DNA from 2 places in the Paenibacillus sp. 7516 genome. Region 2 is predicted to be linked to the other one. Evidence: predicted binding sites of a transcription regulator. Region 2 holds the regulator's gene; the other holds the start of a gene.
What was found. Region 2 encodes LexA, which represses DNA repair genes until DNA is damaged. Its sites were predicted from a motif close to CGAACATATGTTCG; they were not measured.

Region 1: recA (recombinase RecA) is a predicted target of LexA. The motif match lies at 4,126-4,139, and genes of this name have one in related genera.

What each region holds. Positions count from the first base shown of each region.
Region 1 covers NZ_NPBI01000006.1:855,067-862,181, forward strand. The annotation lists gene rny (ribonuclease Y) at 125-1,666, opposite strand; gene CHI14_RS07190 (regulatory protein RecX) at 1,973-2,710, opposite strand; gene recA (recombinase RecA) at 2,992-4,056, opposite strand; gene CHI14_RS07200 (competence/damage-inducible protein A) at 4,294-5,550, opposite strand; gene pgsA (CDP-diacylglycerol--glycerol-3-phosphate 3-phosphatidyltransferase) at 5,659-6,246, opposite strand; gene CHI14_RS07210 (YajQ family cyclic di-GMP-binding protein) at 6,569-7,060, opposite strand.
Region 2 covers NZ_NPBI01000002.1:61,227-68,341, forward strand. The annotation lists gene CHI14_RS00365 (methionine gamma-lyase family protein) at 1-1,168, shown strand, start outside; gene CHI14_RS00370 (MerR family transcriptional regulator) at 1,251-1,664, shown strand; gene glnA (type I glutamate--ammonia ligase) at 1,793-3,121, shown strand; gene CHI14_RS00380 (aldehyde dehydrogenase) at 3,367-4,662, shown strand; gene lexA (transcriptional repressor LexA) at 4,776-5,402, opposite strand; gene CHI14_RS00390 (LysM peptidoglycan-binding domain-containing protein) at 5,699-6,076, shown strand; gene CHI14_RS00395 (DUF896 domain-containing protein) at 6,173-6,382, shown strand; gene CHI14_RS00400 (hypothetical protein) at 6,510-7,022, shown strand; gene CHI14_RS00405 (HAD family hydrolase) at 7,050-7,115, shown strand, end outside.

The sequences.
Region 1 (7,115 bases), on a different contig from region 2:
GCTTGGTGTAACCAGCATCAAGTCTTTGCGGCATCCCTAACCCATTAGTTCGTCCTATTAAGCCCATTGGCGGGCTTTCAACAGGAAAAGTGGCCCACTACAGCGGCCACTTTTCCGTAAAGCTCTATTTAGCGTATTCAACCGCCCGGGTTTCCCGGATGACGGTGACTTTGATATGACCCGGATAATCGAGTTCATTCTCGATCATCTTCGTGATGTCACGTGCGAGACGGAATGCTTCCGCATCGTCGATTTTCTCAGGCTGCACCATAACGCGAACTTCGCGTCCAGCTTGAATGGCATACGATTTCTCGACACCTTCGAACGATTCCGAAATCTCTTCCAGTTTCTCCAGTCGTTTGATATACGTCTCCAGTGTTTCGCGGCGTGCACCCGGTCTTGCTGCAGACAGTGCATCTGCTGCACCAACCAGCATGGCAATGACCGAAGTTGCTTCGCAATCCCCGTGATGGGACGCGATACTGTTGATTACTACCGGATGTTCTTTGTATTTCTTCGCCAGCTCCACGCCGATTTCAACGTGTGATCCTTCCACTTCGTGATCCAGCGCTTTACCGATGTCATGCAGTAGACCTGCACGTCTTGCAAGTGTAACGTCTTCTCCGAGTTCGCCAGCCATCAGTCCAGCCAAATAAGCAACCTCCATCGAATGCTTCAAGACGTTCTGACCGTAACTTGTACGGAACTTCAACCGGCCCAGTATTTTGATCAGATCCGGATGCAGACCATGTACACCCACTTCAAAGGTAGCTTGCTCACCATATTCACGGATGCGCTCGTCCACTTCTTTGCGGGATTTCTCCACCATCTCTTCAATGCGTGCCGGGTGAATGCGTCCGTCAGCCACCAATTTCTCGAGGGCAGTACGGGCAATCTCACGACGGATCGGGTCAAAGCCCGACAGAATAACTGCTTCTGGCGTATCATCGATAATAAGGTCAATCCCCGTAAGGGTTTCAAGTGCACGGATGTTACGTCCTTCACGACCGATAATCCGGCCTTTCATTTCTTCGTTAGGCAAAGTGACAACAGATACGGTTGTCTCTGCCACATGGTCAGCCGCACAACGCTGAATGGCAAGGGTAATAATTTCGCGGGATTTCTTGTCCGCTTCTTCCTTCGCCTGCTGTTCAATGTCCTTGATCATTTGAGCCGTCTCATGACGAACTTCCTGTTCTACGTTGGACAGTATGATACTGCGTGCATCTTCCATGGTGAGGTTGGATATACGCTCCAGCTCCGTCACCTGATTTTTGTAGATCATTTCGATCTGCTGCTGTGTCTCATCAATACGTTTCTCTTTGTTGGCCACTTGCTCTTCTTTACGTTCGAGTGATTCCATCTTTTTATCCAGCGACTCTTCTTTTTGCAACAATCGTCTTTCTTGTCGTTGAATTTCATTCCGACGTTCACGAGTGTCTTTTTCAGCTTCGGCCCGAATGCGATGAATCTCATCCTTCGCTTCCAGCACCGTCTCTTTCTTCTGTGCTTCTGCCTCTTTCTTCGCGTTCTCAACAATCTGTACGGCAGCTTGTTCCGCACTGGAGATTTTAGCCTCTGCAAGAGATTTGCGAATAAAATATCCGACTCCGAACCCAATAACGAGCGCGGCCACAACGAGAACGATCGTGATTGCAATGTCCATACTGTTCACCTCCTCGTTGGTTCCTCCAAGGCACTCCTTGGGTCAATTTGCTGTTTTCAAACTTACATATGTTTGGGAATAACGATACCTACGGCGATCCCCCGCCGATTTTCATTTCAAGTGTACATGTTACCACGTACTATTCGCTGCCTTCAGCGAATCCATAAGCATGAAGGGTAAATCCTAAGAAACCGAAACCGCTTTTTTGGAAGGAAAAAGGGTTGTCCATTTCTTACAGACTCATGTCCATTTTAGTATTTGACGAAAGAAATTGTCAAGAGAATGCAGTACACTGTGTAGTCTCTGTTAATCCCATGGTAACAACTCGTCATCTTCAGAATCTTCGGCTTCATCTTCTTCAATTAAACAATTCACAACTTTACGTACCATATCCATAGGAAAACCGCGTCTCATCAAGAAGGGAAGCGTTTTGCGTTTCTTCTCTGCAACGTCCCCCTTGACCTGGTTCCACTTCTTTCGCCCTGCGGTCAAAGCTGTCTCAAACTCCACATCCGCATCCACGCCTTCAAGCGCTTCAACGATGAGCTCATTGGCAATGCCCTTTTGACGCAGCTCTTGCCTTATCCACAGTTTTCCCTTCCTCTGGCCTGTCATACGCTGCCTTGTCCATTCCTTCGCAAACCCTTCATCGTCCACAAGCTTCTCCTGCTCGAGCCGATCCAGCACTTCTTCAATTAATGGTGCGGCGAACTCTTTCTGACGAAGTCGCTGGCTTAATTCATGCCTTGTACGCTGTTTATGCTCTAAGTAGCGCAATGCCTGAACATAGGTTTGCTGCCGCTCATCCGCTACTATGATCTCTTCGAGATCTTTCTTCACAAATGTGTTGCCCCGAGTCATTCGATATTTGATCATTACATCTTCCAGAACCGTAATCGAGTACATACCGAACGTGATCCGGTACCGAGCCTGCCTGCTTTTTGTTCGTTCTACCCGTGTAATGGTAAGTTCTTCGTTATCCGGGAATTGGGAGATCCCCTCCAGTTCTGCTGTTTCGTACAAATCATCATCATGTTGATCCATTCAGGTCTCTCCCTCCTTTTGGTTTTTGTTCAACTCTTTATCTTTCTGATTATGAAGTACCTATCTACTTAAAGAAAACTGCAGACCAAAATGCAAAAAGCCGGGATTGCAACCCGGCACCAGCTCACTCAATAAATGTGCTAACAGCTCCTGTCCAATGGACAGGAGCTGTTAGACAGCGCTAGAACACGCGCCGTCTCCCCTAGCAGGATCGGTACAATTCACCCCAATCCGGGAAGTCCAGTAAGTGAACGCCTTCTGGGCCTCCCGGTCAGGAAGAATTACTCGTTAATCTCAAACAATTCTTGTTCTTCTGCTTCTTCTTTTTGTTGATCTTCGCTCGTTGGAGCTGGAACTACCGTCGTCAGATTACTCGCTTCACGAATTTTTTGCTCGATCACTTGAGCGATCTCTTTATGTTCTTTCATGAACTGCTTCGCATTTTCACGACCTTGGCCCAGACGTTCGCCTTCGTAAGAATACCAAGCACCACTTTTATTAACGATATCGAGTTCTGTACCAATATCAATGATACTGCCCTCTCTTGAGATACCTTCACCATACATGATATCTACTTCTGCTTGTTTGAACGGTGGTGCAACTTTATTTTTGACAACCTTCACACGGGTACGGTTCCCGATGATGTCATTACCTGATTTAATACTCTCAATACGGCGAACATCCAAACGAACTGTAGAGTAAAATTTCAGGGCACGTCCACCAGGTGTTGTCTCAGGGTTACCAAACATTACGCCAACTTTTTCACGAAGCTGGTTGATAAAGATGGCAATAGTTTTGGATTTGCTGATTGCACCAGACAATTTACGCAACGCCTGAGACATCAGACGTGCTTGCAAACCAACGTGGGAATCCCCCATTTCGCCTTCGATCTCAGCTTTTGGTACCAAGGCAGCAACAGAGTCAACAACGATAATGTCAACAGCACCACTGCGCACAAGTGCTTCAGCAATTTCCAATGCTTGTTCGCCCGTATCCGGCTGGGACAAAAGCAATTCATCAATGTTAACACCCAGTTTACTAGCATACGTTGGATCAAGAGCATGCTCGGCATCGATAAATGCAGCTTGTCCACCGACTTTTTGCACTTCAGCAATCGCATGCAATGCTACAGTTGTTTTACCTGAAGATTCAGGTCCATATATTTCAACAATCCGGCCTTTAGGCAAGCCGCCTGTTCCAAGTGCTATATCCAGAGCCAAGGATCCGCTGGGTATGATTTCCACTTGCATGTGAGTTGACTCACCCAGTTTCATGATAGATCCTTTACCAAATTGCTTCTCTATTTGACGGAGCGCCATATCAAGCGCGGCACGACGGTCTGACAATATGCTCACACCCTTTACTGTTTATAAGATAATGATACCTTGTTTTAACACGTTTGCCAAGCTTTTTTTCGAACATACATTCGTTTTTTTTTGTAAGGCCGAGGCGCCTCTTCCTGGGCAAAACTTGCAATGAAACAGAAAAAAGAACCGCAAACAAGGCTAAATGCCTAATTCTACGGTTCTTCCGTCTTCTTTGATTATACTTGATTATCCCTGTAAAAGCAATTCAAGGTATACCTAGTCCATCGCAACAAGTTTGCGCCATAAGCGATATAAAATAGCCTTGGTCGAACGGATGCGGACCGTCTCCCGATTACCGTTGATACGCAATTCATGAATCTCCGTCTCTTTTCCCCGCTCAGCAAGAGCGATAAAAACCAGACCTGGTGGCTTACGCTCAGAGTAACCCGGACCCGCTACTCCTGTAACGGCCAGACCAAAATCGGAATCGCCTATCATGCGTACCTGCTCAGCCAATACTTTAGCAACTTCAGGGCTCACAGCCCCGGGAGCATCTTCACCCTCCAGATAGTCATGAGGAACATTCAGCAGCTTTTCCTTTATCTCGTTGGAATAACATACAATTCCGCCTTTGAGCATGGAAGCACTGCCAGGGACCGAAGTCAGACTCTGCATGACAAGCCCTCCTGTACAGCTCTCAGCGGCGCTCAGGGTCAGACCCATATCAGCCATCATTGTTACAATAGTGTACTCTATAGGAACATCCTCGTTCGCGTAGAGGTGTTCAGGCAACCGTTCCCGAATGAGCACCTCCATGGCATCCAGCTTCTGCTTGGCCTCATTCTCACTCGGCGCCTTGGTGGACACCCGTATCGTTACTTCTCCCTCACTTGCGTAAGGTGCAATCGTAGGGTCAGTTTGGCTATCAATCAGATCAAGCAGACGGTCTTCCAATGCCGACTCACCGATCCCGGCAAATTTCAGCATCTTCGAATAAATTGGCATTTCTTTCGTAAGAACATGTTGGAACAACCAGGGTTTGACCTCCTGCTCAAACATGGGAATCAGTTCTTTCGGCGGCCCGGGCATAATAATATAATGCTTCCCGTTATCCGAGATGGCATTACCCGCGGCAAGGCCTGTTTCATTAGCCAGCGGGGTCCCTCCTTCAATCACGATGGCTTGTCGCCGGTTATTTTCGGTCATCTCCACATTGCGATCCCTGAAGAAGCTATCGATTTTATCCATTGCCATCCGATCAATATGTAGGCTCCGTCCCAACACTGCTGCTATGGCATCCTTGGTTAGATCATCCTGCGTAGGTCCGATACCGCCTGAGAACAAAATGACATCAGCTCGCCCTTGGGCAATTCGAATGGCTTCACTGAGACGATTCAGATTGTCCCCTACCACAGTTTGAAAATAAACGTCAATCCCGATAGCAGCCAATTCACGGGATAAATATCTGGCATTCGTATTTACGATCTGTCCGAGCAGCAACTCTGTTCCGACTGCGATAATTTCTGCCTTCATTCAGCATCCTCCTGTACACAATGTGAGTGATCAAAGGGCAATAGGATGTTTTCCTATTGCCCTTTGCGCAAGCTGTACTTCATAAATTACCCGTTTTACCTTAAACTTTTACGCTTTTGATAAATTAAGCAGATTTTTGTTTTTGATGAAATAATCAATACCAGACCAGATCGTAATAATCGCTGCAGCCCAAACGGCTATAACATCAACGTGTACCCCCGTATAAGAGAACGGGAAGTTGTTAAGCAGAAGCAAAACGATGGCTACGATCTGTATTACGGTTTTCAGCTTGCCCCAGCTGCTGGCCGCAACAACCGATCCATCCAGCAGAGCAATTTGGCGAAGGCCGGTCACCGCAAACTCCCGACTGATAATGACAACAGCGATCCATGAGTCCAGCTTACCCATCTCAACAAGTGAAATGAGCACTGCAGTCACTAACAGCTTGTCAGCCAGCGGGTCGAGCAGCTTGCCCAAATTGGTGACCATATTGTTTTTCCGTGCCAGGTATCCATCAATTCCATCCGTACTGGCTGCAATGATGAAGATAATGGCAGCGATCAGCTGATTATACGGAAGCGATAAGCTTCCGATCTGCATAGGCTCCGGATAAAATGGAAAGTCCACGAGCAGAAACACCATTAAAAAAGGGATTAAGCAAATTCGTGCAAGCGTAATCCGGTTGGGTAAATTCACAAGACGCCCTCCCTCTTATCCTCCAATACTTCAAACAATCATCTTAATCCCGTATCCATCATCCGGAAGGTGAACATGTAAAATGCACTGAGTACACCACTGATCTCATATGTAAAAACGCAAAAAATAAAGTCAACCGTTCAAACGCAAAATCGTTTAAAACGTTCCGGCGACCTCCAAAAGATGTACTGCTTTTCACAAAGTCAGCAAAACGATGATGACTGGGCTTTATGCTTGATTGCTAGCAATGCACACTTAGTATAATATACGCCAATTGCAGTGTCAAAACACGTTTTTCACAACAAAAATGGACGTAACAAACTTATTTGAAATTGGTATATTGCAAATCAAGAGGCAGATTGGCACCATTCAAAAGCTGCATAACCGCTTGCAAATCATTTTTACTCTTACCAGTTACCCGGAGCTGGTCCCCTTGAATCTGGCTCTTCACTTTCATTTTGGAATCACGAATTAGAATATTGATCTTTTTCGCGATATCCTGGTCAATCCCCTGCTTAAAACTCAGACGCTGGCGCACTGTCCCGGATGAAGCTGGCTCCACTTTGCCATAATCAATGTTCTTGAGCGGCAAATTCCGCTTGGCCATTTTGGATTGAAGTACATCAATGACAGCCTTAAGTTTGGTCTCATCATCGGATACAATTGTCAATGCATCCTTGTCCAGCTTCAAGCTGCTTTTGCTGCCTTTAAAATCGTAACGTGTGCTGATTTCCTTTTCCGTCTGTGTAACAGCATTCGTTAATTCCTGCAAGTCCATTTTGGACACGATGTCGAACGAATTTTCTGAACTCAATCTGGTCACCCTTTCAATTAATCATTTGTTCTGTGTAACATTATAGAGGATTCGC
Region 2 (7,115 bases):
TACGGATTACAACCAGTGGAAGGTCATTGATGCGTTTCAACGCAAACAAGTCAGTGATTATCATTTTGCCGGATCAACGGGATATGCATATAACGATCGTGGCCGGGAAGTGCTGGATGAGGTATATGCGGACGTATTTGGCGCAGAAGCTGCGTTGGTTCGTCCCCATTTTGCCTCAGGTACACATACGATAGCTACCGCTCTCTTTGGCGTACTGCGCCCAGGTGACGAGTTGTTATACATCACAGGTAAACCTTATGATACATTACACAAAGTCATTGGAAGTCCGGAAGATGGAACCGGCTCTCTACGGGACTTTGGTATTGGATACCGTGAAACCGCTTTGCTGGCAGATGGCAGTGTCGATTGGGATGCAGTTCAGGGGAGTATTACTGCTTCAACCAAAGTCATTGGTATCCAACGTTCACGTGGATATGACTGGCGTTCTTCCTTCTGTATTGATGAGATCGCAGATATGGTAAAACGGGTGAAGGCTATTAAAGAAGATGTTATCGTGTTCGTGGATAACTGTTATGGCGAATTTACTGAGAAACGCGAACCGACAGAGGTCGGGGTAGATCTGATGGCAGGTTCACTAATCAAAAACCCTGGCGGAGGCCTTGCTGAAACCGGGGGTTACATATGCGGGAAGGAAAAGTATGTACAACTGGCAGCGTATCGTTTGACTGCACCTGGCATAGGTGGTGAGGTTGGTGCCATGTTGGGAACGACCCGTGGGATCTATCAGGGACTTTACATGGCGCCGACAATTGTGGGACAAGCGATTAAGGGCAGTACCTTTGCTGCTGCAATGTTTGCTGCTTCAGGATTTGTAACCAAACCTGCTTGGAATGAGACACGCACAGATTTGATCCAAGCTGTGCAATTCTCCTCCGCGGAGCATCTCATCGCTTTTGTACAGGGCATTCAGCGGGCTGCTGCAGTGGATAGTCATGTTGTTCCTGAGCCATGGGACATGCCTGGTTATGAACATCCTGTCATTATGGCGGCAGGTACGTTTATACAGGGCGGAAGTCTGGAGTTGTCAGCGGATGCACCTATTCGAGAGCCATATATTGGCTACATGCAGGGGGGATTAACCTACTCTCATGTTAAATATGGCGTTTTGATGGCGCTACAAACAATGAAAGATCGTAAATTATTGTGAGTTTATCTAACACGTCATTGACACTTAGTAATAACTAAATGTACAATAGGGTGAAGAATAGATGACTGGAAGGTTGATGAACATGGGTGACGAAATTCGCAGAAATATGGCCTTATTCCCGATAGGTATTGTTATGAAACTTACGGATCTGTCCGCTCGTCAGATTCGATATTATGAGCAGCACAGCTTGATTGTACCGGCAAGAACATCAGGTAACCAACGTTTGTTTTCCTTTAATGACGTAGAACGATTGCTGGAGATCAAGGCTTTGATCGAAAAAGGCGTTAACATTGCCGGCATCAAGCAGGTTATGAATCCGGTATCCAAGGAATCCGAAGAAGCGACAGTCATCACCGCAGATACTGAAGTGAAGCGCAGAGAACTGTCGGATACACAGCTGCACCGTTTATTGAAGCAACAGCTGGTTTCGGGTAAGAGACCTGGACAAGTATCTCTCATTCAGGGAGAGCTTTCCCGATTTTTTAATAAAAAGTAAGTTCGCATAACTTGGCGAGTGAGGGGAAATCATGCAGTTGTGATGGCAGACTCCTTGACCCGTTGGACTTTCTAATGTACAAATATAACATGCAAGCCAAATAAGCAGAAAAGAAAGGGAGAGGTATCGTGAGTTATACAAAAGAAGACATTCTCCGCATCTCTAAAGAAGAAAACGTACGATTCGTTCGATTGCAATTTACCGACTTGCTTGGAGCTATCAAAAACGTTGAGATTCCTGTAAGCCAATTGACCAAGGCTTTGGATAACAAAATGATGTTTGATGGTTCTTCCATTGAAGGTTATGTGCGTATTGAAGAATCCGACATGTACCTCTATCCGGATCTCGATTCTTGGCTGATTTTCCCTTGGGTAGCTGAGAACCGTGTTGCTCGCCTAATCTGTGATGTTTATTTGCCGGATGGCAACCCATTCCCGGGAGATCCACGCGGCATCTTGAAACGAAACCTGAAGGAAGCCGAAGAAATGGGATTCACTTCCTTCAATGTCGGTCCTGAACCAGAGTTCTTCTTGTTCAAAACAGACGAAAAAGGAAACCCGACTAACGAACTGAATGACCAAGGTGGATATTTCGACCTGGCGCCTACAGATCTTGGTGAAAACTGTCGTCGTGACATCGTTATCACACTTGAAGAAATGGGCTTTGAGATCGAAGCTTCCCACCATGAGGTAGCTCCAGGTCAGCATGAGATCGACTTTAAATATGCTGATGCTCTTAAAGCAGCAGACCAGATCCAAACGTTCAAACTCGTTGTTAAAACGATTGCACGTCAGCATGGTCTACATGCTACCTTTATGCCAAAACCATTGTTTGGTATGAACGGTTCCGGTATGCACTGCAACCAATCGTTGTTCCAAGGTAGTGCGAATGCATTCGTTGACGAGTCGGACGAGCTGGGTCTCAGCAAAACTGCACGTCACTTCATGGCTGGAACGCTGAAGCATGCGCGTGCGTTTGCAGCAATTACTAACCCAACTGTGAACTCATACAAACGTCTTGTACCAGGTTATGAAGCCCCTTGTTATGTAGCATGGTCGGCCAGTAACCGTAGCCCAATGATCCGTATTCCAGCTTCGCGTGGTCTGAGTACACGTGTAGAGGTTCGTAACCCGGATCCGGCTGCTAACCCTTACTTGGCTTTGGCTGTTTTATTGAAAGCAGGATTGGACGGAATCAAACGTGAGCTTTCCTTACCAGCTCCGATTGACCGTAACATCTACATTATGTCAGAAGAAGAGCGTGTGGAAGAAGGCATTCCAAGCTTGCCAGCTGACCTGAAAGAAGCTTTGAACGAATTGATCCGCAGCGAAGTCATCTGTGATGCACTTGGCGATCACGCCCTGGCTCACTTCTACGAGCTGAAAGAAATTGAGTGGGATATGTACCGTACACAAGTCCACCAATGGGAACGCGATCAATACATTACGTTGTACTAATATGGAAAGCCCTTGGCGCAATAGTGCCAAGGGTTTTTTTTGATGAATTACATTATGGGACACACAGGTGAGTAGTTTACTAACAAAATAGCAGCATTTAATAGTGTACATATAATAGTAAGAGAGAAGATACATATTTTCCAGAGAACAACCGTTTTGATATGTTGATAATTTCATATAAATAAGGTATAATTCAATTATATTTTTAGCAATTTAATTTTAAATCATTAATTGGAGATGTTAATATGGAACAAGCGAAACAACTCGTTGCAAGTCAGCGGGCCTTCTTTTATACAGGACAAACTAAAAATATTGAAAATCGGATTCATGCTCTTCAGCAATTAAGACAAGGGATAGAGAAATATCAGCAACGGATATTGGACGCATTGCATACTGATCTAAATAAATCGGAAACAGAGGCCTATAACTCTGAGATTCGCATCGTTTTGGGTGAACTGGATTTTGCACTAGAACACCTTAAGGAATGGGCGGCTCCTAGAGCAGTGCCAACAAGTGCTGTTATCCCTGATGGTACAAGCACGATCTATCCAGAACCATATGGAGTTGCTCTCATTATTGCGCCATGGAACTATCCGTTCCAACTGGCATTTGGTCCTTTGATTGGTGCAATTGCAGCCGGTAACTGTGCTGTTATTAAGCCTTCTGAATTAACGCCGGCAGTGTCACGTCTAACGTATGACCTGATCACGGATATTTTCCCTGAGGAATATGTAGCTGTCATGGAAGGTGAAGTCGAAACGAGCACAGCCTTGTTGAAAGAGAAGTTTGATTATATTTTCTTCACAGGCAGCACGGGTGTAGGTCGCATTGTTATGAAAGCAGCGGCAGAGCATCTTACGCCTGTAACGCTTGAATTGGGTGGGAAAAGCCCTGTAATTGTTCATAAAGACGCCGATTTGAAGCTGACAGCTCAGCGGATCGTTCGTGGCAAGTTCTTGAATGCTGGTCAGACCTGTGTTGCTCCAGATTACTTGCTTGTACATCAAGACGTACACGATAAACTCATTGAAGAGATTCGTGAGGAGATTCAAGATAAATTCGGTAGGGATGTCATGGGAAATCCTGATTTTCCCCATATCGTCAACACACGTAACTTTGATCGACTGTCTGTATTCCTAGAAGATGGTCAAGCTCTGATTGGTGGTCGCTCTGATCGGGATCAGCTGCTGATTGAACCTACCTTGGTAGGAAATGTGGACTGGGATTCACCTGTTATGCAAGAGGAGATATTCGGTCCCATTTTACCGGTAATGACTTACGAGGATCTTAATCCTCTACTCACTGAGATTGTGCGCCGTCCCAAACCGCTGGCGCTATACCTGTTCACGCAGCAAGAGGAGCTGCAGAATCAGGTCTTGGATCAAGTATCCTTCGGTGGAGGGTGCATTAATGATACGTTGTCTCATATGACTTCACATTATTTACCGTTTGGCGGTGTAGGAGAGAGTGGCATGGGGTCTTATCATGGTCAGCAAAGCTTTGAAGTGTTCTCCCATCACAAAAGCATTCTCAAACGATAACAAATGGAATGAATGAAGTCGAAATATAGCCTATAAAAAAAGAGGTTGTCCTGTTGAACAGGGCAACCTCTTTTTGTCATTACAGTTCAGCTGACTTGCTGTTGGAAGAAAGACTAGTGAATATCACGGAAAAGGCCAATCACTTTACCCAAAATGCTAACATGTTTTAAACGAAGTGGTTCAAATGTTGCATTCTCAGGCTGAAGACGAATGTGGTCTTTTTCTTTGTAGAATGTTTTAACTGTAGCTTCGTCATCTTCAGTCATCGCAACGACAATATCTCCGTTATCTGCCGTTTGCTGCTGGCGTACGATAACGTAATCTCCATTGACAATTCCTGCTTCGATCATACTGTCACCCACAACAGAGAGCATAAACACTTTCTGTTCTCCAACATAATGTGTCGGTAGCGGGAAATAATCCTCAATGTTCTCTGTTGCGGTAATCGGAACCCCTGCAGTGACTTTACCTACGACAGGAATGCGAGCAACACTGTGTGCAAACTGATGGGAGTGTTCTGATTCCTCTTGGCTTAATAACTCAATGGCTCTCGGTTTAGTAGGGTCACGTCTAATGAGACCTTTCTTCTCCAAGCGGTCCAGATGTCCATGAACCGTAGAGCTGGAAGCCAGTCCAACCGCTTCTCCAATTTCACGTACGGAAGGAGGATATCCCTTCAACCGGACTTCATTGCGTATAAACTCCAGAATAGCTTGCTGCCTGCTGGATATCTTCGACATACCGTATCAACCCCATTTTAGTAACGTTTGGGAAAATTATAACATAGAACCTCCGTTCGTACAAACATAAGTTCTAAATAAAATCCGATAAAATCAATGTTTTTGAGTCATTAATTCGTATAGTCCTACAAATCTAACAATAGTAAAAAAACGAGTTAAAATTCACCTAGAGATTTACGGAAAATTTGGAGTTCAAAATAAAGCGAACAATTGTTCTAAAAATCTGTTGTACAAAACAAGTGTTCGTGTTATATTGATTTTAACAGATAGGAACAAACGTTTGGAGGACGATTAATATGAGATATTCCACTTATCAAAGTATTTACGAACCGGTGAATTCGGAAGCGGTCAAGTCTAACATAAGTAACGTTAAACAATGGTTTGCAGAAGCCAAGATGCCAACATGGATGTTGAAATTGATTATGGCATCGTTAATCATAATTATAGGCTGCAGCACTGTATTGACTGTGTTTGCAGGTGATGAGAACAATGTTCTTCCTGGCAGCAAAATAGCAGTATCCCAGGGTGAGACATTATGGAGCTTATCTTTGGAGCATAAACCGGAAAATATGGATACGCGTGTATATATAGAAGCAATAAAGAAAGTTAACCAGCTTCAAACGACTTCAATTCAAGCTGGGCAGGTTCTAATTTTGCCTCAGTTTAACCCCTAAAATCATGATTCAGTTGAGCGAGTAAGTAGCAGCCTTGACAAGCAGCCTCGATCATGTCAAAGTTAGTATGACTTTGTATTTTTGGAGGGGACAAGCTTGGATATAGATAGCCTGGTAGCACGCATCAATGAATTGGCTCGTAAACAAAAGTCCACTGGACTTTCAGAGGAAGAACTTGCCGAACGTGCTAAACTTAGAGAAATTTACTTAAACAACATCCGCAGTAACTTCAGACAGCAACTGGAGTCCATTGAAATTGTAGATGATGAGAAAGATCAAGGCCACCAAGGCAAACTCAAACACTAAGGAAACCTAAAGATATCGTAATGATATTTAGGTTTCTTCCTTTTATTTTGAGAATGCAAATTTATAGGGGGAATGTCGGTTTGCGAATTTTGTAAGCCGATACAAAGATGACATAAGGGGGATTCTCATGGCTCGTTCGTTCGAGAGAACGGTTCGGAAAAATTCAAAGCAGTTGAATCAGCAGCGCAAAAAAAATGGTCAGCCGATTTCGGGTACGCCTGGTGAGGACATTTTCAAAGGACGCAGTCTTCTGTTTCCTATTTTCCTCATTGGACTTGCGTTTTTGTATCTGTTTATGAGCACATTTCTTGTTAAAGCTCCGATGACAACATGGGACTGGGTTACGATGCTGTTGTATGTATTTTTGGCTGTAATTTTTATGCTTCGCCGTCCTTACATCAAAATCGGGAGCAACCGGATTATAACAACCAAAGGGAATCGGGAACGCTCCATTGGAGTAGATGACATCGTTAAGTTTAGATTCGAACAGGGAACGGTAGTTATCGAACATAACAGCCGTGGAAAAAGATGGGTGTTCACTAAACTGTTGAACCGCTATGATACAGATGCCATTTCTGAACGACTTCTGAAATTTGCCAAAGCACATCAGATTACTGTAGAAACAGACGAGAAAAAGTAATTATTCACAAAGGGGAAGATGATCGGAATGGCATTAAAAGCGATTTTGTTCGACCTGGATGATACTTTATTGTGGGATGAACGCAGTGTGCGG